DNA from 2 places in the Paenibacillus sp. 2TAF8 genome. Region 2 is predicted to be linked to the other one. Evidence: predicted binding sites of a transcription regulator. Region 2 holds the regulator's gene; the other holds the start of a gene.
The links. The regulator NrdR, encoded in region 2, represses ribonucleotide reductase genes. The targets are predictions, from matches to a motif close to AACACNATATATNGTGTT.
Positions count from the first base shown of each region.

Region 1: a site for NrdR is predicted at 5,721-5,738, ahead of AB4Z30_RS18400 (anaerobic ribonucleoside triphosphate reductase). Genes of this name have one in related genera too.

Region 1 is NZ_JBFRFN010000012.1:66,516-77,498, reverse strand. It holds gene AB4Z30_RS18415 (glycoside hydrolase family 3 C-terminal domain-containing protein) at 1-997, shown strand, start outside; gene AB4Z30_RS18410 (methyl-accepting chemotaxis protein) at 1,288-3,036, shown strand; gene nrdG (anaerobic ribonucleoside-triphosphate reductase activating protein) at 3,195-3,704, opposite strand; gene AB4Z30_RS18400 (anaerobic ribonucleoside triphosphate reductase) at 3,701-5,662, opposite strand; gene AB4Z30_RS18395 (histidine kinase dimerization/phospho-acceptor domain-containing protein) at 6,117-7,754, shown strand; gene AB4Z30_RS18390 (aldo/keto reductase family protein) at 8,037-8,975, shown strand; gene AB4Z30_RS18385 (GGDEF domain-containing protein) at 9,091-10,215, opposite strand; gene AB4Z30_RS18380 (Fur family transcriptional regulator) at 10,488-10,883, shown strand; gene AB4Z30_RS18375 (winged helix-turn-helix domain-containing protein) at 10,859-10,983, shown strand, end outside.
Region 2 is NZ_JBFRFN010000005.1:130,265-141,557, reverse strand. It holds gene pstB (phosphate ABC transporter ATP-binding protein PstB) at 1-103, shown strand, start outside; gene phoU (phosphate signaling complex protein PhoU) at 168-827, shown strand; gene polA (DNA polymerase I) at 1,074-3,728, shown strand; gene mutM (DNA-formamidopyrimidine glycosylase) at 3,789-4,616, shown strand; gene AB4Z30_RS09485 (MntP/YtaF family protein) at 4,766-5,530, shown strand; gene coaE (dephospho-CoA kinase) at 5,561-6,157, shown strand; gene AB4Z30_RS09475 (lytic transglycosylase domain-containing protein) at 6,154-6,717, shown strand; gene AB4Z30_RS09470 (alpha/beta-type small acid-soluble spore protein) at 6,817-7,038, opposite strand; gene nrdR (transcriptional regulator NrdR) at 7,154-7,621, shown strand; tRNA gene AB4Z30_RS09460 (tRNA-Ala) at 7,810-7,882, shown strand; gene AB4Z30_RS09455 (helix-turn-helix transcriptional regulator) at 7,987-8,949, shown strand; gene AB4Z30_RS09450 (type 1 glutamine amidotransferase family protein) at 9,057-9,683, shown strand; gene AB4Z30_RS09445 (S-layer homology domain-containing protein) at 9,869-10,084, opposite strand; gene AB4Z30_RS09440 (sugar-binding protein) at 10,065-11,293, opposite strand, start outside.

The DNA of each region.
Region 1 (10,983 bases), on a different contig from region 2:
TACCTGCAACTGGGTTCAGGAGAATATTCCGGCGATCCTCTATACGTCACATGCCGGACAGGAACTGGGGAACGCAGTCGCTGACGTATTGTACGGAGACTATGCACCAGCAGGCCGTCTGAACATGACCTGGGTGCAATCGGAAGATCAACTACCTGATATCCGGGATTATGACATTATCCAAGCGGGCCGCACGTATCAATATTTTGAAGGAAATGTATTATATCCGTTCGGACATGGTCTAACCTATGCTTCATTTAAATACAGCAATCTGGAGGTTAGTCCTGCGCAAGCGGGCAAAGATGACCGCGTGACCATTCGTGTGGATGTGACGAATACCAGTTCAATCGCCAGTGACGAGGTTGTGCAGCTGTATGTGCGTGCAGGTAAGTCCAGAGTGAAACGTCCTCTCAAAACGCTAAAAGCATTCCGCCGCCTGCATATTGAGGCTGGAGCAACAGCGACCGTTCATTTTGACCTGCCAGTTCAGGAACTGGCCATCTGGGATGTTACACGTGACTGCTATGTAGTGGAGGAAGGAATCTATTCGGTTATGGCAGCCAAATCTTCCTTGGATGTGCAGTTAGTCGCAGATCTGAAAGTAGAGGGAGAAACGATTCCTGCACGTGATCTAAGCGTGACTACACGCGCTGAGAATTATGATGCTTATCAGAGTGTGGAGCTGGATGAGTGCAAAGAGGGCGGTGCAGCTGTCCGTGTTATTGGAGAGCAAGGATGGATTGCCTTTAAGGACGCTAACCTTGGCAACGGGGCCAATGCTTTTGTGGCACGTCTATCCTCGGAACAGCAGGGAGGTATGCTGGAAGTGAGATTGGGTGCACCGGATGGTACGATTGCAGGACGTGTAGAACTGGCAAAAGGCAGTGCCCAGCAGTGGTCTACGGTGAGAGCTGAACTGACAGGTGCATCAGGAGTTCAGGATGTCTACCTGTTGTTACCTGCGGGGGTCCGTGTTCGTCATTTCGAGGTTCGTTAACCGTCAGGGTGGTATAGGAGGAGGTTAGGGTTCGGTTAGAAATAAAAGGAGGATGCTAATCTTCACGATTCCTACTCTCAATAAGTATGAGGTCAACCTGTTTTTATGGGTTGGCCTATTTTTGATTTTTATATAATCGCCATTCAAAAACAGTAAATCCATCACGATATATATTATATAGTGTCATATCATTTGCTGAATGCAAAGGTGGAGAGAGGAGTCAATCCGAACTCATTCTTTATCAGGACGGATATGTAAGCTAGAAAAGTAAAGGAAAAGGGGAATCTGCAATGTTACGCTACTTTCGCAATCGAAGTTTAGTTTTCACCAGTTCTGTCCTGATTGCCATCATTTTGTTTGTCATGATCATCCTGATGAGTGTGTTGAATTTCAAACAAAGTCAGCAAGCTTACTACGAAGAAATCAATCAAGTAGGCAAGGCGCTGTCCAATCAGCTTCAGCTCAACCATAAATGGGTAGAACAAGCGAATCAGCAACTGGAGGCTTCACCTAAGCCAACATCTCCCGAACTGACGTCATTGAAAGAACAACTCGATGCGATGACCGGTGTTGCCTCTATCGCAAACGCTTATATATTCAAATCGGATATTATCGAACGTGATGGGAAACAGATCTTAACTGGGCTGCAAGTCAATCAGGCTCTCTATGAAATGGATATGGTCCCCGGTGTCGAATATGAAATTCCAGAAGTAGTTCAAGATACATATGATCATGTATTCCAGAACGGAACCGCTTTTACAGAATCTTACACGGATACTGCAGGGACGTGGGTGACCTATCTAAGCACGATTAAAGATGATACGGGTAAGACGATTGCTATTTTTGGTCTGGATTTGGATGCAGCCCAAGTCAAGCAGGATCAGATGTGGATGTTTTTGTACAGTCTGGGGAGTGGATTTGCCATTGCAGTCATCATGATTCTAGTTATGGTCATTCTGGCTCGCATTGTACTTCGACCATTACAGAAGCTGGCAGACGTATCGAAGCAGGCAGCCGAGGGCAATCTGACAGTCAGCCTGGATGTACGCAATAACAATGAGATCGGCCAAACTGCCAACGCATTTAATCTTATGCTTGGGGGGCTAAAGCAACTGATTACAGGTATTCAGTCCACTTCTGCGAGTGTGACCCGCTCAGCTGCGGATCTGCAGCTGAGTTCAGAACGCACCACTGAAGCTTCACAAGAGATTACTGAATCGATGTTGCAGGTGTCCTCCGGGGCAGAACAGCAACGACAATCTACGAATGAGTGCCAAGAGTCCATAGGTGAGATGGTCATTGGCATTAAACGAATCGCCGACTCATCACAGGTGGTTGCTGAGCTAGCTTCCGATGCAACGGATTTAGCCAGCCGAGGTGAGACAGATATTACAACGATGGTCGATCAGATGCAGAAGATCGAACATAACATGTCCGGTACTGTTGTGGTTCTTCATGATCTTCAACAACTGAACAGCAGTATCGGGGGAATCATGTCTATGATTCGAGATATTGCCGAACAAACGAGCCTGCTTGCACTTAATGCGTCCATTGAGGCAGCTAGAGCAGGGGAGACCGGGAGAGGATTTGCGGTGGTTGCGCAGGAGATTCAGAAGCTTTCGGCTCGCTCCAAAGAGTCTTCTGATCAGATTGACCAAATTTTGCAAGGCATTCTGAATCACACGGAGAAGGCCGTAACCTCCATCGAAGAGTCGGTAGATGTTGCTAAACGGGGTGCCGAGACATCCGTAGTAACAGCAGAAACCTTCCGCCAGATCGTCGAATCTATTCAGAAGGTATCCGGACAAGTCTACGAGGTATCCGCCGCATCCGAGCAAATGTCAGCCAGCAGTGATCAGATTGCTGCTTCCCTGGAACATCTGGGTACCGTGGCCACGGATTCATCCGGCAATGCGAACAAGGCCCGCGCATCTTCAGAAGAACAACTGGCGCTTATGGAAGAGGTATCAAGTCTCTCCCATGAGCTGAGAAGTTTGGCTTACGAACTGAACCAGGTCATCCAAAGGTTCCAGGTATAACCAAGATTCTAAGGATAGTGTATAACGGATATTCTACAACAGATGATAAGCAGGCTCTGAACCCGCGGAAAGCGGCAGAGCCTGTTTTTTTGATGCTCGCAATTATTGCTCATTTTGACCTATAAAAAATGAAAAAATGAAAAAATGAAAAAACATCGTTACATCGCACCAATCTGCAATGTAACGATGTTTCCGGATGTCTGTGTTGCACGCACATCAATCAAACGCTGATTCCGGCTTCCGCGGAAGGGCAGAGACACATCGCGTTCAGCTGCAACGTAACGCCCGTCGATAATCACGTCACATAGCTGTGCAAGCGCTGCTCTCTCCGGGTCGGCGATGAGTTCTTCATATTCGAATCCCGTATAGGCCCATACCGTCAAATCTGGCCTTGCATCCCGAAACTGACGTACCCACCGAGTACATGCTGCTGCTGAGAAAAAGGGGTCACCCCCGCATAACGTCACGCCATCCAGCAGCGGATGGTTCGTGACCTCCTGCAAAATCTGCTGCTGCCGTTCTTCTGTGAAGGGTTCCCCTGCCCGGAAACTCCATGAATCCGGGCTGAAACACCCTGGACATGCGTGACGGCATCCGCTGATGAACAGCACTGCGCGTAGGCCCGTTCCTTCGTTGACCGATTCGGGAATGTAACCAAACAGATTCACCGGTGTTTCACCCGATCCCGCACTTCGGCCTGCTTCGCAGCATTGAAGCGTACCTTGTAATCTCCTGTCAGATAACCGGTTACACGGCGCAAGCGCTGGAAGTGAACCTCATTTTCGTGAACTTCACATCCCGGACAGGTATCACCGATGACCCCTTCATACCCGCATTCAGGACAGCGATCAATTGGATGATTAATCGAGAAGTAACCGATATCCTGTGCCAGTGCGTACTGTACGATGCGCATAAAGGCTGCTGTATTCGCCCGTACATTGCCGTCAAGTTCAACATAAGAGATGGCTCCGGCATTACACAGAGCATGGAATGGAGCCTCCAGTTCAATCTTACGGTAGGCAGGTAGGTTATGATAGACCGGGATATGGAACGAGTTCGTATAATATTCACGTTCATTCACACCAGAGATCGGGCCGTAACGGGCTCGGTCTATTTTGGTGAATTTGCCGGACAAGCCTTCTGCAGGTGTCGCAAATAGCGTGACGTTCAGGTCATACATCTCACTCATCCGATCGCAGAACTCTCTCATCGTGCGAATTACATGCAGTGCTTCTCGATGCACATGCATATCTTGTCCATGATGGCGTCCATACATAGCAGTCATACATTCAGCGAGTCCGATGAATCCAAGTGACAACGTACCGTGTTTCAACAGGTCAGCAACCGGCTCGTCCGGTTCCAGCTTCTCTCCACCTTCCCACACTCCCTCACGCATCATGAAGTCCGATGATTTGGCAGGCTGTTTTTTCTGAATGTTATAACGGTGCAGCAACCCGTCCACGGCATTGTGCATGATTTTATCCAGAGCTGCATAGAATCCTTCCCGATCCGCGACAGCACGATTGTTCTGGCAGATACCGAATCGAATCCCGAGTTTCACCAGATTGACCGTATTGAAGGACAGGTTTCCTTTACCACTTTGCCGATTCCGTCCAAACCGATCCGCTAGGGTACGTGTGCGACAGCCCATGGTAGCAATGATCGTATCTGGGTCTTCCGGGTGATAGTAAGGTAGATTAAACGATGCGTCCACATTGACAAAGTTAGGGTACATCCGCCGTGAAGAACAGGTTACCGCGAGGCGAAACAAGTCATAGTTCGGGTCGCCCTGAGCCTGATTAACTCCTTGCTTGCATTGAAAAATATGCTGTGGAAATACAGGCGTTTCCCCATGTCCAAGCCCACGAATCGTTGCTTCCAGCAGGGAGCGGGACACGAGGCGACCCTCAGCTGATGTACACATGCCATAGTTTAGTGATGTAAAAGGAATCTGCCCGCCTGCCCGGCTGCTCATCGTATTCAAGTTATGTATAAGAGATTCAGCGGCTTGTCCTGTCTCCAGCTCTGTTTCCTCACTTGCATAAGCAAAAGCCCGCGGGCACTGCTGCTTCGCGTCGGCACTGTCCAGATGTAGCTGCTCGTCTGCTAGCGAAGCCTGCTCGTCAAAGAAGCGTTGCCCTTTGCGGAAATGTTTGATGAACGAACGACGTACATAAGGCGCCAAGTCCCAGTCAATTTTGTTGGCAGATACACCGCCATACTGGCTGTTTTGCTGGGATTGGAAGATGATTGCAACCAGAGCCATCGCAGACATGATCGTCTGTGGTGTGCGGACCGATCCATTCCCCGTATTGAAGCCGGAAGCGAGTAATCGATCGAATGGAATGAAGATACAGTTGGTTGTTCCAAGGGCATACTGATCCAGATCATGTACATACAGGTCGCCATTCTCAACAGCATCCGCAAGTGCTACTGGCAAGACATGACGCATGGCATGCCACTTGGCTGTCTCCGATCCAAGCCTGCTCATCTTGCCGCTGAACGAATCTCCATTCAGGTTCGCATTTTCTCTCAGCGTATCAGCGTCTTCTGCGCCAATAATACGTCTTCCCAGGTCAGATAAAAGATCGGTTGCCGGTGGTGCGGCATGCTCAAGCATAGTCATGTAACGTGCCTCCTAAATGATTTTTGAATAGATTATAATTTGATTAATATATGAGTTATATACTACATGTAGTTTTTTATTATCCATTTATAAACTATATGTGGATTTTTGGGTGTGATTATGATCACACCTCCTGTGAGGGAGAAGAGCATCTTCCGAGATTTGGCGCGGGTTTGAGGTTCCCAAAATTCAAACGGAGGGGTATAATTTCTATTTACTCTGCAAGTATAAACTTATAGGTCAGATACCGTGGATCGAAGTATTTGTTCAGATCTGCTCGGTGAGAAAAGAGGTTACAGGCACCAGGATGATTCTCTTGTACTTCTGTGGTGTTAAACATATAAGTATAGTTTGTGACAATCGTTCGGATTCCCCGGCAGATCCTGCATGTGAATCAACATTCTGATCGGTGAACTTAATATAGCAGCTAAGACAAACAAAGAGGGGTTGGACCATGGGGACGGTAGAAGGCATTAACCAAGGCTTCTATGAAAATATTGAAGAAGCAGCGGCCCATATTGTGGACGTATTAAGTGGCATATTAAGAGTGAATACCATCTTCGTAGCCACGAATGACGGAGTGACTAATGTCATTTTGGAAGCCTTCAACCGCAAGGAAGAATTAATTGTCAAAGGGACTGCACTTCCTTTTATGGAATCTTACTGCAGCCTGGTCCTTAGAGAAAATAACAGTGTTGTTACCATTCCGGATACCACCGAGCATTCGGTAACACGATCAATGAATGTCACGGGTGGATTGGGTAATCGATTTTTCGTAGGAGTACCTATTGTACGTAGAACAGGTGAAGCCTTTGGAACGATATGCATAATGGACGATCCAGGGTATAACATCAGTGAAACCGATATGAAGACGCTGAAAGCTATGGCTGTATTTCTGGGATACGTCGTTGACCTGGAGAGTGCGCTGCACGTTCAGGAGCAGAGACTCAGCGATTCAGAACAGTTGCAAGAGAAATTACAGGCTGAGAAGGAACGTGCTGAATCCGAGGCCATGACCAAGACACAGATGCTCAAACTGATGAGTCATGAGATCCGCAATCCACTGAACGGCATTTTGGGATTGACGGATCTGATGCGGACACCCGACATGTCGGAGGAACAAGCTGAGTATGTGAATATGATCGAAACGAGTGGAAACATTTTGCTTTCACTGCTCAACAATATGATGAATTTTAATATTAACGAGGCGGGAAAAACAGTTATTCATGACGATCCCTTCGATCTGGTCAGCACTATTGAGAATACCGTCTATCTCTATGCGGGCGCTGCGYCCAGCAAAAAGGTAGAACTGGGATTACACTTGAATCTGAATGTATCCCAGGTTTTCATTGGCGATGAGATTAAGCTTGGTCAACTGCTGGGCCATGTGATGCAGTATGCAATGGACTCCACCCGGGAAGGTGCCGTACTGGTGACAGCGGAGATGAAGCAAGCGGAGGTAGAGGAGACAAGTCTTCTCTTGCTCCGGATTAGATATACAGGGCAGATGTTATCCGACAACCGTTTACGAACCTCCTTCGTCAAATCCGAACCCATTAGCACGGAGAAGCTAATTGGCAGCAATTTGGGGTTGGCGGTGAGTCAGAACCTTGCCATTCTGATGCATGGTCGTATTCAGGTGAACCGTCCGAATGGGAACGAAACGGAGTTCCAGATTTCCCTGCCACTACGCAGATATTGGGATTTGCCACAGATTACAAGTGTGCAGCAACGTCTAAAAGGCAAAAAGGTGCTGCTCGCCAAAGATCCAGATATTTTGCAGGGTGTATCCACTTTGATGCGGAATTGGGAGATGGATGTGCGTATGACTTCAGGTTCAGCTACCGCATATGAATGGATCAAGGAAGGCTATAAACCTGATGTAGCCGTTGTAGATATGGGCTTGCGTGAAGGCATTACGGTTGATTTTGTCATCGCACTGAAACGGCAGCTTGAAGACTTGCCTGTCATTGTGCTCGTTCCGTACGGGATGCATATGGATATTCAGCAGACCGAGGTGTTTGAAGCCGTGCTGACCAAGCCGGTAAGACAGACCGAGCTTTTGAATGCACTGAGCATTATTTTGCCCTAAAAACGGTCTGGATTGATCAGGGCGAGCAACGAGGCTGGTAGCTCGGATTGCAGCTGGAAAGGCATGCTTCTTATCGAGCTTGGAAGAGACATGCTTCGATTCAGGTTATAACATGTAAATCTATATTGAAATTACATGAGGCACATTACTTCGGGGTGTGCCTTTTTGGCGTGTTTTTCCGGGTGTGGCTACTTAAACGTTTTTCCATTTGTTCAGGTTGGGTTACAATAGGATATGGAACTTAACTTCATCATTTCTACATTCTGAGGAGGACATGCATTCATGGAATATCGCAGGCTGGGTGGAAGCGGACTGAAAGTAAGCGAGATCAGCTTAGGAAGCTGGTTGACGTACGGAGGATATGTGGAGCGTGAAAATGCGGTGAAGTCGATTGAAACGGCATTTGATGAAGGTATTAACTTTTTTGATACTGCTAACGCTTATGAGGGGGGAGCTGCCGAAGTATTGCTGGGTCAAACATTGAAAGCGTACTCACGGAGTTCTTATGTACTCGCAACCAAGGTGTTTAACAAAATGGGTGATGGCCCTAACGACCATGGGTTGTCCCGCAAGCATATTATGGAGCAGTGCGAAGCCAGCTTGAATCGCCTCGGCACCGATTATGTCGATATCTACTATTGCCATCGTTATCATCAGGAGACACCGATTGAGGAGACGCTTCGTGCTCTGGACGATCTGGTGCGTCATGGCAAAGTGCTCTATGTGGGTGTGAGCCAGTGGACAGCGGCCCAAATGGAGGCTGCGCTCGGAACAGCAGACCGTCTGTTGCTGGATCGCATTGTCGTGAATCAACCGGTATATAATATGTTTGATCGGTATATTGAGAGCGAGATCATTCCTTTAGGTGAACGTAAAGGCATCGGACAAGTTGTTTATTCTCCACTTGCACAAGGTTTGCTGACAGGGAAGTATACGTCGGTCTCCGATATTCCGGAGAATAGCCGCGCAGCCAAGCTTGGCTGGGATGAAGGGAAAATCAACGCAGATCGTATCGGCAAAGTACGCCAATTAGTCGAGGTTGCAGACAAGCTGAACCTGAAAGTGGGACAACTGGCACTGGCCTGGATCTTGCGGCAAAATAATGTTTCCAGCGCTCTGGTCGGAGCGAGCCGTCCGGAACAGGTTAAAGAAAATGCTGCAGCTTCTGGAGTTAAGCTGGATACTGCTATTATTGCAGAGATTGAACAAATTCTGGCCTAGGGTGATCACTCGAGGATATGTAAGAGCTGGAACGGGTTTAAGGTATGGAAAAGGGATGTCCTGCTTGCCTTGGTTGAGGCAGAAGGGCATCCCTTTTGTCGGTAAGACGTTCATTTCAAAATGGATCATTATCCACAACCGTGATGTTGCGGGGCGGCAGAGTGCAGACTCTGTTGCGTCCCGTGTTTTTGGCTTCATACAGTGCACGGTCAGCCTGATCAAACAGGTCGTTGTCATCGTGGTCATCACAGTGATCAGGGTAAACGGCTACACCAATGGAGATGGTCAGTTTTACCGTCTGCCCATCAGGAAGTGTAAAAAGAAAACGGCCTACGGCTTTCCGTACAGATTCTGCGATAGCCATCGATTGGTGGTATCCGCAATCGAGCAGTAGAATCGCAAACTCCTCTCCGCCGTTGCGGGAGACGAGATCGGTGGAACGTGCATGTTCTACAAGCAATTGCCCAAGCTGCTTCAATACTGCATCTCCGGCAGAGTGACCATACGTATCATTTACCTTTTTGAAGCGATCAATATCAATAACCAGCAGGGACAGCTTCTGATGATACTGCCTTGCATGCTGAAGCTCTGACTCTAAGGACTGTTCGAACTGACGCCGATTGCTCAGATCGGTCAGATGGTCGGTGGAGGCTCGTCTTTCCAGTAGAAATAACATCTCGTTGGATCTATTAATAAATTCCGCGATAAAATAAATGAAAAGACCGCCAGCAAAGGCGATGGTCATCTGTATCGGATATACTTTCATTAAATTACTTAAGCTGGGCGTGTTCATCAGCAATACAATAAATATCATACTCATACCTAACAGGTTCATGGTGATGATTTTGGTTAATCTGGACCATGAAGCGTACGCAAAGTACACACCAGCTAATCCGAGCAGTGTCATAATGAATGATGCATCAATAGCTGCAGAGGTAATGCCAAACATAACAATACGAAGAATCGCAATGATGATACCGCTGATGACTGAAGCCATCCCGCCAAGATATACTGCTGCAGTTACAACGGCCAAATGCCGAAGATCTACAATGGTAGTGTCATTTATATGGAATGAATAGTTCATAAGCACCGTACCGTATAGACCGAATAAAAAGCCACCGATTATCTGAACGCGCAGCGAGGGAAAAGGTAAACGAATGCTGTAGTATTTGGCGATAATTCCTGAGATGTACAGAAAGGTAATTATCACACAGAGATTGACAAAAAACGTGCTTAACAACCAGCATCCCCCCTTTTACGCACATCACTCTATTTTATCTGAAAATCGGTGTGGTAGCGAACCATATAATCCCAAATGTTTGGAGGGTTTGGTTCTAAATCGCTATAAAATTCCAAAACAGATGCGGATAGGACGTGTTGACTTCGCTATACATTAAGATTTATACTTAATCTAAATCAAAATTCTGTTTTGTGATCCAAAAAGATGAAGCGAACGACAGTGTTCGAAAACGAATATACACTTGAAGAACAGTATAAAAAGGGGACTTGGTTGTGAAAACTTTAAATCTGACGATACAACGGCAAGCGGTGTATGATGTCGTACGTAAATCAGAAGACCACCCAACAGCTGCCGATGTGATGAATCGGCTTGTAGAGCAGGGGTATAATCTGGCTTATGGCACCGTATATAATTCTCTTCGATATTTAACAGACAAAGAGCTGATCAGAGAGCTTAAACTTGGCGAAACAGCAAGCCGATATGACGCCCGAATGGATGATCACCAGCATATTATGTGTGAAGTATGCGGTAAAGTGGATGAGGTGATGACAGAGGTTCCTCCACAATGGATGAAGCAGGTAGCGGCAGAAACCGGTTATACAATTGATCATGCACATGTGGTATTTGGAGGTGTCTGCGGGGAATGCAAAACCAAACGGGTCAAGTAAAAGTAAAATGGTCAGGCCGCCGTTTGCCGCTTCGGGTCAAACCTGCTCTGGCAGATTCCGAAACTGTACCGCTCGTGGATAATTGCCCGATCACCAGACG
Region 2 (11,293 bases):
TTTCCTGAATGGTGAAGTGGTGGAGGCAGCTGATACGGAGACGTTATTCTCCACACCGCAAGATTCCCGGACCGAGGACTATATATCCGGCAGGTTTGGTTAAGGCGAGCTGAATAGGAACGATCCCGGCTTACCCGGAGATGATGGAGAAGGAGGACATGAAATCTATGATTCGCAGAAAAGAATTTGATCAAGAGCTGGAAGAACTGCGCACCCTGCTTAAACAAATGGGGGAACATGTAGGAAATGCCTTGGACGGTGCGATTGAGAGTTTGCAGACATTGGATGTGGAGAAAGCTCAGGTCATTATCAAGAATGATGCGAATCTCAATGCCCTTGAGGACAAAATCATGGAGCTGGGCTCCAAGCTGATTATTACACAGCAGCCCGTAGCCAAGGATTTAAGACGTATTATCGTGGCTTTCAAAATCTCCAGCGACTTGGAGCGTATGGGTGACTTGGCCCTCGACGTGGCGAAGGTAACGATCCGTATGGAAGGTCAGGAGCTGATTAAGCCGTTGGTCGATATCCCGCGTATGGCGGAAGTCGTGAAATCCATGATTGATGAATCCATTGAGTCCTATCTGAAGGAAAATACGGATCTGGCCTATAAAATGGCACAAACCGATGATCAGGTGGATCAGTTGTACAGCAACATGATTCGTGATCTCTATACATTGATGACAGATCATCCAACCAATGCATCACAAGCGATGCTGCTATTGATGGTTGGGCGTTACATTGAACGTATCGGTGACCATGCGACCAACATTGGCGAGAGCACGGTGTATCTGGTTACAGGTCAGCGGCCAGACCTGAACCAGTAATTTATTCTGGGTAAAGGTTGCTGCACGAGTAATGAATTTGTTCATACAAGATAAGAGTTGATGATCGAAATGAGAGAACTTTCTTCCGGCTGGCCTGTGCACAGGCTGACTGGGAAGGAGGTTCTTTTTTTGCGGAAGAAATGTGGTGAAAAGGGTTGTGAAGTTTTTTGATGTAGGTGGCAGGTATGGTATCATGAGAGTAGGTATGTAAGTACAGTCTGACCATATGATACGCGAGGTGCTGGAATGGACAAGTTTATTCTTATAGATGGAAATAGCATTATTTATCGGGCATTTTTTGCAATGCCTCCCCTGACGAATTCGAAAGGTCTGCATACGAACGCGGTATACGGCTTTACGACGATGCTGCTGCGCTTGCTGGAAGAACACAAGCCTACACATGTAATGGTGGCGTTTGATGCGGGTAAAGTGACGTTCCGTCATGAAGGGTATCAGGAATACAAAGGTGGACGGGAGAAAACACCGCCGGAATTGTCCGAGCAGTTCCCTTTGCTTAAAGAATTATTGAAAGGACTCGGGATTGCACAGTTTGAACTGGCTGGTTTCGAGGCGGATGATATAATCGGAACGCTAACTAAACGAGCGGATGATGCAGGTAGACAGGTGCTCGTTGTATCGGGTGACAAAGATATGCTGCAGCTTGCTTCCGAGCATGTACATATCGGGCTGACGCGTAAAGGGGTTACGGAGATTGAGCTATATGACCCGGCTCAGATTAAGGAACGTTACGGTCTGACGCCGTTGCAGATTATTGATCTGAAGGGTCTGATGGGGGATGCTTCCGATAATATTCCGGGTATTCCGGGTGTCGGGGAGAAAACTGCGCTGAAGCTGCTGCATCAGTTCGGTTCGGTGGAAGAGGTGCTGAACGGCACGGGTGAACTGAAGGGCAAGATGAAGGAAAAGATTGAAGCTCACGCCGAGGATGCAAGAATGAGTAAACAGCTTGCGACGATACACCGTGAGGTTCCACTGGAGCAGACATGGGAGGACATGCAGTTTGATGGATTGAAGGAAGCAAGCGCGGGACCTGCACTGGCTAAGCTGGAGTTTAAGTCGTTGCTGGAGCGCTTGTCCTTTAGCGGCAGCATCGCTTCCGAGCAAGAGGTCGTTCCGGCAGCTGAGGTTGAATCAACGATTGCAACGGAAGATAACCTGGCTGAACTGATTGACGTGCTGGGTTCGATCGATGTGTTGCATGTAGAGACCCATGGAGATAATCCGCATCAGGCGAAGTTGGTTGGCCTTGCTGTGGGTGCTGAAGAGAAGTATACGTTCGTATCTCCGGAGTTGTTACAGTCCGATGCCGCGGCTCCTGTGCGAGAATGGCTTGCGAGTGCTGACCAGCCAAAGCGTGGATATGATCTGCATCGCGTGGATTTGGCTTTGCATGCACATGGCATTGAATTCGCCGGTGCAGCATTTGACGTGCAACTGGCTGCCTATTTGCTTGACCCGACCGAGTCGAATCAGACGATTAGTGGGCTGACGTCCAAGTATGGGCTGCCTTCACTGGTTGAAGACGACACCGTTCTGGGTAAAGGCGCTAAATACAAAGTGCCTGATGCGGATGTTCTGGGCGACTTCCTGTGCCGGAAAGCTGCTGCGCTGGCTGCGATTATCCCGCTTCAGGAGCAAGCGCTGGAGAGCGATGAGATGAATTCGCTATTCCATGAGCTCGAAATGCCTTTATCCCGTATTCTCGCTGACATGGAGAAGCAGGGCATTAAGGCCAATACAGCTGACCTGCAAGCGCTTGGTAGTGAATTTGAAGGGCAGATCGACAAGCTGATGGCGGAAATCTACAAGTTGTCCGGTACAGAGTTTAATCTGAATTCACCAAGACAACTCGGCGAGATTTTATTTGACAAGCTGGGCCTACCTGTCGTGAAAAAAACAAAAACAGGCTACTCCACCGACGCGGAGGTGCTCGAAAAGCTGGCTCCTTACAACGATGTGGTGCAGCACATTTTGCAATATCGCCAGCTTGCCAAGCTGCAGTCCACTTATGTGGAAGGTTTGCTGAAAGAGATATCGGATAGAGATGGCAAGGTGCATACGTTCTATCGTCAAACCATTGCAGCAACAGGACGACTGAGCAGTCAGTTCCCGAACTTGCAGAACATTCCGATCCGTATGGAGGAAGGGCGCAAAATTCGGAAGGTCTTTGTACCGTCCGAGCCGGGTTGGTCTATACTCGCAGCCGACTATTCCCAGATTGAGCTGCGTGTACTGGCTCATATTTCAGATGATGAGCGGTTGAAAGAAGCTTTTGTGCAAGATATGGATATCCATACGAAAACAGCGTCCGATGTTTTTGGCGTTAAGCCGGAGGATGTGGACAGTGATATGCGTCGTTCTGCCAAGGCGGTTAACTTCGGAATCGTATACGGGATCAGTGATTACGGCCTTTCTCAAAATTTGCACATTACGCGGAAAGAAGCGGCACAGTTTATCGATCAATACTTCGAAGTATTCCAGGGTGTGCGTCGTTATATGGATGATATCGTGAAGGAAGCCCGGCAGGACGGTTATGTGAAAACATTGCTGGAGCGTCGTCGTTATCTTCCCGAAATCAACGCAAGCAATTTCAATCTGCGTTCCTTCGCGGAACGTACGGCGATGAATACACCCATCCAAGGTACTGCGGCTGATATCATTAAGCTGGCGATGGTACAGATGGATGAGGCGCTGCGGGAACGCAATCTTCAGAGCCGTATGCTGCTCCAGGTACACGATGAGCTCGTGTTTGAAGTGCCGGCAGATGAACTGGAACTGATGAAGGAGCTTGTACCTTCAGTCATGGAAAAGGCGCTTTCGCTGTCGGTGCCGCTAAAAGCTGAAGTTAGCTTTGGTGAGAACTGGTATGAAGCAAAATAGATAAGAAAGGGTCCCGCTGAGTGTCATCTTCCGTTATAATATAAGGGAGGTGAGAACATCATGCCGGAACTACCGGAAGTCGAAACAGTCAAAAGAACATTGAATCAACTTATTGTAGGCAAAACCATTGATCATGTTACCGTTAATTTGCCGCGGATTATTCAGCGGCCTGATGATATAGAAGCATTTGCACTGGAACTGGCAGGACATACCGTGATTGGTGTTGAGCGCCGGGGCAAGTTTTTACGTATTTTGCTGGACGGGCTTGTGCTGGTCTCCCATCTGAGGATGGAGGGACGTTACGGGGTGTACCATCAGAATGAAGAGGTAGAGAAACATACTCATGTCATCTTCCACTTCAATGATGGTACGGAATTGCGATACAAGGATGTTCGTCAGTTTGGAACGATGCATCTGTTCAGTGCGGGCGAAGAACTGGTTTCGAAACCGCTCATGAAGCTTGGATTGGAGCCGCTGGATGAAGCTTTTACCGTAAGTGCGTTTGCTGAAGCAGTGGGGAAACGTACCACCAAAATCAAAGCCGTTTTGCTCAATCAGGCATATGTTGTCGGGATCGGGAATATTTATGTGGACGAGGCACTCTTCCGTGCAGGTATACATCCCGAGACGATTGCCAAGACGCTGACTGAGGCACAGCTGGAGGTGCTGCACGAAGCCATTGTGGCTACGTTGCAGGATGCGGTGAATGCCGGGGGATCCTCGATCAAGTCATATGTCAATGGACAAGGCGAGATGGGCATGTTCCAGCATCAGCTGAAAATTTATGGCCGTAAAGCGGAGCCGTGCCATACATGTGGCACGTTGATTGAAAAAAGTGTTGTTGGCGGACGTGGCACGCATTTTTGCCCGAATTGTCAGCGACTTTGATCTCCCGAACCAGAACTGAATCAATGAAATGATGAAATCATAGCACCCTTGGATTCCTCCCTCCATATACTGATATGGCAGAAATAAGCGGGCATATACCCATACTGACATCATCAGTTGGCACGTACCGCACAGGGGAGGAATCCGGGGTGCTGCATCATTTTATTTCATTACTGGCGCTTGCTTTTGCAGTGAGTTTAGATGGTTTCGGAGTTGGAATTACATATGGACTTCGGAGGACCAAGATTCCGCTCTTATCCATTGCTATTATTTCACTTTGCTCGGGATTGGTTATTGCATTGTCTATGCAGGTTGGGGTGTTATTATCTCATGTGGTGTCGCCAGGTGTGGCTTCGATTGTGGGAGCTGTCATTCTGATTGTGATCGGTGCGTGGTCGCTCTTGCAACTGATTCTACGGCGAGGGAAAGAACGTGAGGAAACAGAAATTGGAGTGTCGCAGGAAAAGCTGGTAGAAGGAAGAGCGACTACAGAGCCGGGTCTGACATCTGGAGGCAAGAATCAATTAATGGTCCTGGAAGTGCAGCCATCACCAACGGATGGATCGGTGGAGCGCATGGTATTTACACTGGAACTGCGCAAGCTAGGTGTGGTTATTCAAATTCTGCGTAGTCCGTCCAAGGCAGACATGGATAATTCAGGCAGTATCTCTGCACAGGAAGCGATGTGGCTGGGGATTGCGCTGTCACTGGACGCTTTTGGGGCAGGTTTGGGTGCGGCGTTACTTGGATTTCCTACGTTGTGGACAGCACTGGTGATTGCATTGTTCAGTGGAGCGTTTCTTTCGCTTGGTATGAAAGTAGGATTACGATTTGCAGCACAGCGCTGGATGCAGAAGCTTTCGATTCTGCCAGCCCTGCTGTTAATGATTATGGGAATATTCAAGTTGTTTTGAGGAGTAATAAAGCTGTTATGAGGTGAGACGATGAATATAGGCTTAACGGGCGGAATCGCAACAGGCAAAAGCAGTGTTTCCGCCTATCTGGCCAGTAAGGGAGCGCTGCTCATTGATGCAGATATTATTGCCCGGGAAGTCATGTTGCCTGGGCATCCCGTTTTGGCTGCCGCTGTTCAGCGGTTTGGACAAGCCATACTGAATGAGGATGGAACACTGGATCGGAAGAAGTTGGGGAGTATTGTTTTTCAGCACCCGGAGGAACGTAAAGCACTTGAGGCCATCACTCATCCCGCGATACGCAAAGAGATGAGAGAGAGAGCTACTGCATATGAAGTGAACCATCCGGACAAGCTGGTGGTATCGGATATTCCATTGCTGTACGAGTCGGGTCTTGAGAATGGTTTTGAAGAAGTTATGGTTGTGTACGTCCCGAAAGCGATACAACTGGAACGGCTGATGAGTCGGGACCAGATGAGCCGGTCTGATGCGGAAGCGCGTATTGCGGCACAGATGGATATTGAACGCAAAAAAGAGCGGGCAGATATCGTTATTGATAACAGCGGTTCATGGGCGCAGACGGAGCAGCAATTGCAATCTTTTTTAACGCATAAGGGCTTGTTATGAAAATATTGCGTAAAAAACGTGTATTGCTAATCATGTTTGTTTCCTTTGTACTTGTGTTATTTCTAAACAGCAACTGGATGACATGGTTTTACCCGATTGAATACAAGGAAGAAATTCGAGCACAATCTCAGAGTTATGAAGTTGATCCGTTTCTGATCGCCTCTATTATCAGGGTAGAGACCAATTTCAAGACGAGCAAAGAATCCAAGCGTGGTGCGATCGGATTGATGCAACTCATGCCGGATACGGCGAACTGGATTTTGGAACAAGCCAAGATCCCCCACACTTCGCTGGAGGAATTGAAACATGAACCCGGACGAAATATCCAACTGGGGACATGGTATTTGCGGAATCTGTCAGACCAGTTCGACGGCAACGAAATTGTGATGATTGCCGCGTATAATGCCGGACCGGGGAAGGTCAGCAGCTGGCTGAAAAACGGTGTGTGGGATGGAACTCTTGAAACGGTGAAAGATATTCCTTTTGGTGAAACACGCCACTATGTACAACGGGTTATTTACTATTATAATCAGTATGTGAAGATCTACGATACGTTCTAGAGCAATTGCTTGGAAAAGAGATAAGGAGAAGCACAGAGCAGACCGGTAGTGTACCGGCCGCCCTATGCTCCTCTGTGTAACGTATTACGATGCAGATAATTATTGGTATTGACCTGCCAATTGCTGTTCTGCAATTGTTACCAGACGCTTCGTGATGTATCCACCGATCGAACCGTTCTCGTAAGAAGTCATGTTACCTTGGTATCCATCTTGTGGGATGCTGATTCCGAGTTCTTGAGCTACTTCATATTTCATTTGCTCCAGAGCTGCAGAAGCTTTAGTTACGACCAAGTTGTTGGAGTTACCGTTGCTTTGTGCCATTGCTGTTCACCTCCTCGCGGGTTGGTAAAAGTATTATGTGTCGCGAATGCGATTTTCATTACAAGATATGCTCAGGGAATATGTGGTAAAAAGTAAAAGTGGGAAGTGATCTTAGTTGAAATGTCCTTATTGTGGTTATTTAGGTACCAAAGTGCTGGACTCCAGACCAGCCAATGAATCCAAATCCATCCGCCGCCGCCGCGAATGCGAGCAGTGCGCGAGAAGATTCACAACATTTGAAATGATTGAAGAAACACCGTTGATCGTCATCAAGAAGGATGGCAGCCGGGAAGAATTCAGTCGTGACAAAATTCTCCGTGGTTTGATTCGTGCCTGTGAGAAACGTCCTGTCTCCGTAGAAACGCTGGAGATGATGGTATCTGAAGTGGAGAAGTCACTACGTAACACAGCCGAAGCTGAAGTGGAAAGCCGCCAAATTGGTGAGCTGTTAATGGAGCAGCTGTTTCCGGTGGATGAAGTGGCGTACGTACGATTTGCTTCTGTGTACCGCCAGTTCAAAGACATTAACATGTTCATGAAAGAACTGAAATCACTGCTGTCCAAGGAAGATTTGGAGGACTAAATGTAGTGGGGGAAAGGAGAAGAGCAATCCGGAGCTGCATCTGGTATGTGCCTTATGTGCCCGTAACATGAATGTTCTTCTCCATAAGATTTCGGTGCATGAAAAGAGTGTTGACAGTCCAGAAGGGATTTTATATGATATAGGAGTCGCCTGTAAAAATGAATTTTAGCAGTGCAATTACATATCCTGGGGCCTTAGCTCAGCTGGGAGAGCGCATCGCTGGCAGCGATGAGGTCAGGGGTTCGATCCCCCTAGGCTCCATAAGAGTTTGACAAAAGAACGGCAGAGATGCCGTTCTTTTGTTTTGGTGAAAATCAATCACACGGTAGAATTCCAGATAAGGTGAGCTGGAGGAGGGATGTTATATGTCAAAAAATGATAATATGTTAGCCATTCTATGGATGTTGAATTCGGGAGAGAAATGTACTGCACAACAAATATCCGAAAAGTTAGAAGTCAATATAAGAACCGTTTATCGATACATTGATGCATTATGTTCTAGTGGCGTGCCTATCATATCTGACCCAGGCCATCATGGTGGCTATAGCCTGTTGCATAATTTTATCAGAGCGCCTCTGCTATTTGATACGGAAGAAAAGAAGGCACTCCTTCATGCTGCTGTTTTTGCAAAAGAAGCAGGATACCCGTTGACTGAGACATTAGAGAATGCGACAGCCAAGTTGAAAATGTATTCGAATGAGCAACAGGAGAGCACACTAAACCATCAATTATCTGGATTTGAAGTGATAAATCGCATGGTCAGCCCTTCGAGTCAGCTCATACTAGCGGAATTGGAGCATGCTGTAGAAAATGAAATCACTGTAGAGATGGATTACCGTACAAACCATGAGGAGAAGCCAAAGAACAGGATGATAAATCCTTATGGAATAGTTTACTGGAACAATAGATGGTATACAGTTGCATTTTGCCACCTAAGAAATGAAATACGGAGTTTTCGGGTAGATCGGATTTTACTTATCAAGTGTACTCAACTCAAATTTAAGCGTCCTAAAGCTTTTTCTAGCCGTGATTTTTTTATGAGAAACCTGTTACCTGATCTTGTGGGGAAGGAAGGGTTAATTTCTTTAAGGATCGAAGGCAGGCCAGAAGCGTTAGACGAATTAAGCATGCATTGGTTTTTCGGTCATCATCTGCAAGAGCGAACAGCTAATCAAGCCATCTTTTTATTTGAGGAAAAATCCATTCATCATTCTGTCCCTTATTTTCTCCTATCCTATGGTAAATCCATTCGAATCATCGAACCCCAGCGTGTGAAAGACAGACTTGTTGCTGTTGCAACAAAGTTAATGGAATATTATCAACAATAATAGCTTCACTGACAGCGGATGTCAGTGAAGCTATTTTATAATGAGATAGTCAGTGATTATCGATGGATTATAGTCCTTGATAGATAAGAAAAGGGAGAAATTTAAAAATGAAAAACACAGTATATCTTTATGTTTTTGACAGCATGTCCGATTGGGAAATAGGTTATTTAACAGCCGAGTTGAACTCAGGAAGATACTTTAGAAAGGGGTTATCTCCAGCACGAATCGTTACTGTTGGGATCGAAAAGACTCCAGTAACTACAATGGGTGGATTGAAAATAACACCTGATATTAAAGTAGATGAGTGCAACATTAAAAGCATAGATGCACTCATCTTACCTGGTGGGAATACCTGGACGGAGGCTATACATAAGCCCATTTTAAAAATTGCGGAGAGGTGCCTACAGGAGGGGATTGTAGTTGGAGCCATTTGCGGTGCTACCATAGGACTTGCTCAAGCAGGGTTGTTAGATTCCCGCCCGCATACAAGCAATGATCTGGCTTACCTTAAAATGATTTGTCCGTCTTACACAGGCGAAGAATACTACAAATCGGAATCTGCTGTTACCGATGAAAAACTGATCACGGCTTCTGGAGTAGCTCCACTTGAATTTTCTGTTCATGTTTTAAGAGAGCTAGATGTGTTTTCTCCAGAAACCTTAGACGCATGGTATCATCTTAATAAAACGCATGAAACTCAATATTTTTACGCGTTAATGAATTCAATTCAATGACAGCTCCATTCAAAGAAGAATGCCATCACATTTAAGTGATGGCGTTTTTTTGATGGATTACTTCATTAGTCTGTCTTCTTATCGGAAGTCAAAGAAAAAGACGTTCTCTAAAATGCTCCTTTACAAGGAGTATACTTTTGGTTGTATTTTTAGCCTCAAGGGGCCGCAAAATTCTGTACACGCTTTCACTTAGCAGATGATTCAATGAACCTTACAAAGATCGTGGCTACTTCGGCGCGGGTAGCGGTGGATGTAGGAGCAAATAAATTATCTTGCTTGCCTAATACAATACCGGTGCCCCGCAGTGCCTTGACGGCCTCGAACGCCCATGAGCTGATCTCACTCTCGTCTGCGAATGGTTTAGATTGGCTTTCAGGTATTTCATAGCCCTTGTACTCCATGTAGTTGTAAAGGATCACTAACATCTGCTCGCGTGTCATCGGAGAATGGGGGGGCAAACTGGTCTGGGTTTAAACCGTTAACTAAACCTTTTTCTGCCGCCCACTCGACTGCCGCCGTGTACCACTGTCCGTCCGTCACATCCCTATAGCGGGAACTCGTATAGTCGGCGTGATCTACGTTCTCCAGATTGGCCAGTACCTGCACGAACATTGCGCGCGTCATAGCGTTACCGGGTTCGAATGTCGTAGACGTTGTGCCGTTGAAAAGATCGTACGTGTAAATGGAATTAACGTAACCGTAGAACCAGTTGTCCATGGTGGTATCCTTAAAAGGATTGCTTGATCGCACAAGGAAGCCGAGTGAGTTAGCATCATTGAATGCAAACTCCGTAGCGGCACGAATGTTAAGTGACATTCCGTTGTTTAAATCGACTTTTGCTCCTTGCGGTCCTGTTACAACCATGCCGTCACTCTGTATCTTCGATCCGTCATGGATAAGAATTTGATTACCGTTTGGCAGGTTCACATGCGCTCCTTTGCCGCCTATTGTGATCGTGCCGTCGCTCGCAATCATCGAACCGCCTGGAATGGTCACTGTGCTTTTACTGCTGAGTAGTGTCAATTGGGCGCTCTTGTCCCCCGGAATGGTCACCTTACCGTTTGCGTCTATCGATGTGCCTTCAGGTACTTTAATCTCCATCCCGCCCTTGGTTACAATCTTGCCGCCACCGGGCAGGGTAGTGATTCCATTTTTGTCCGTGACAGCGGGTTTATCCTTCGGTGTAGTCACGGTGTAGGTCGACTTTGACATTCCAGTGACTGTCCCGGTGCCCGTGCTGTCGGTGTTGCGTGTACTACCAATGTTGCTTGTATTACCGGTGTTGCCCGTACTGCCAGTATTGCCCGTAGGGCCACCAGAATCAGGCGCGGTAGGAGCTTTCGTCGCCGTTGGCATCGCCGTCACACTGATCTCCGCGCCGTCTCCCTTCGCGTTCACCGCAACGATCTTGAAGCTGTAGCTTTGGCCGTTTGTCAGGTTATTGAAAGTATATTTAGTTTCCGCCGCATCCAATGTGACTGGCGGTACGTTGCCATACCATACCTTGTAGCCTAATATCGCACTGCCACCGTCGTCCGCAGGAACAGACCAGCTTAAAGTGACCCGTCCGTCACCTGCTGTCGCCTTGAATCCGCTCGGTGCACCGGGCG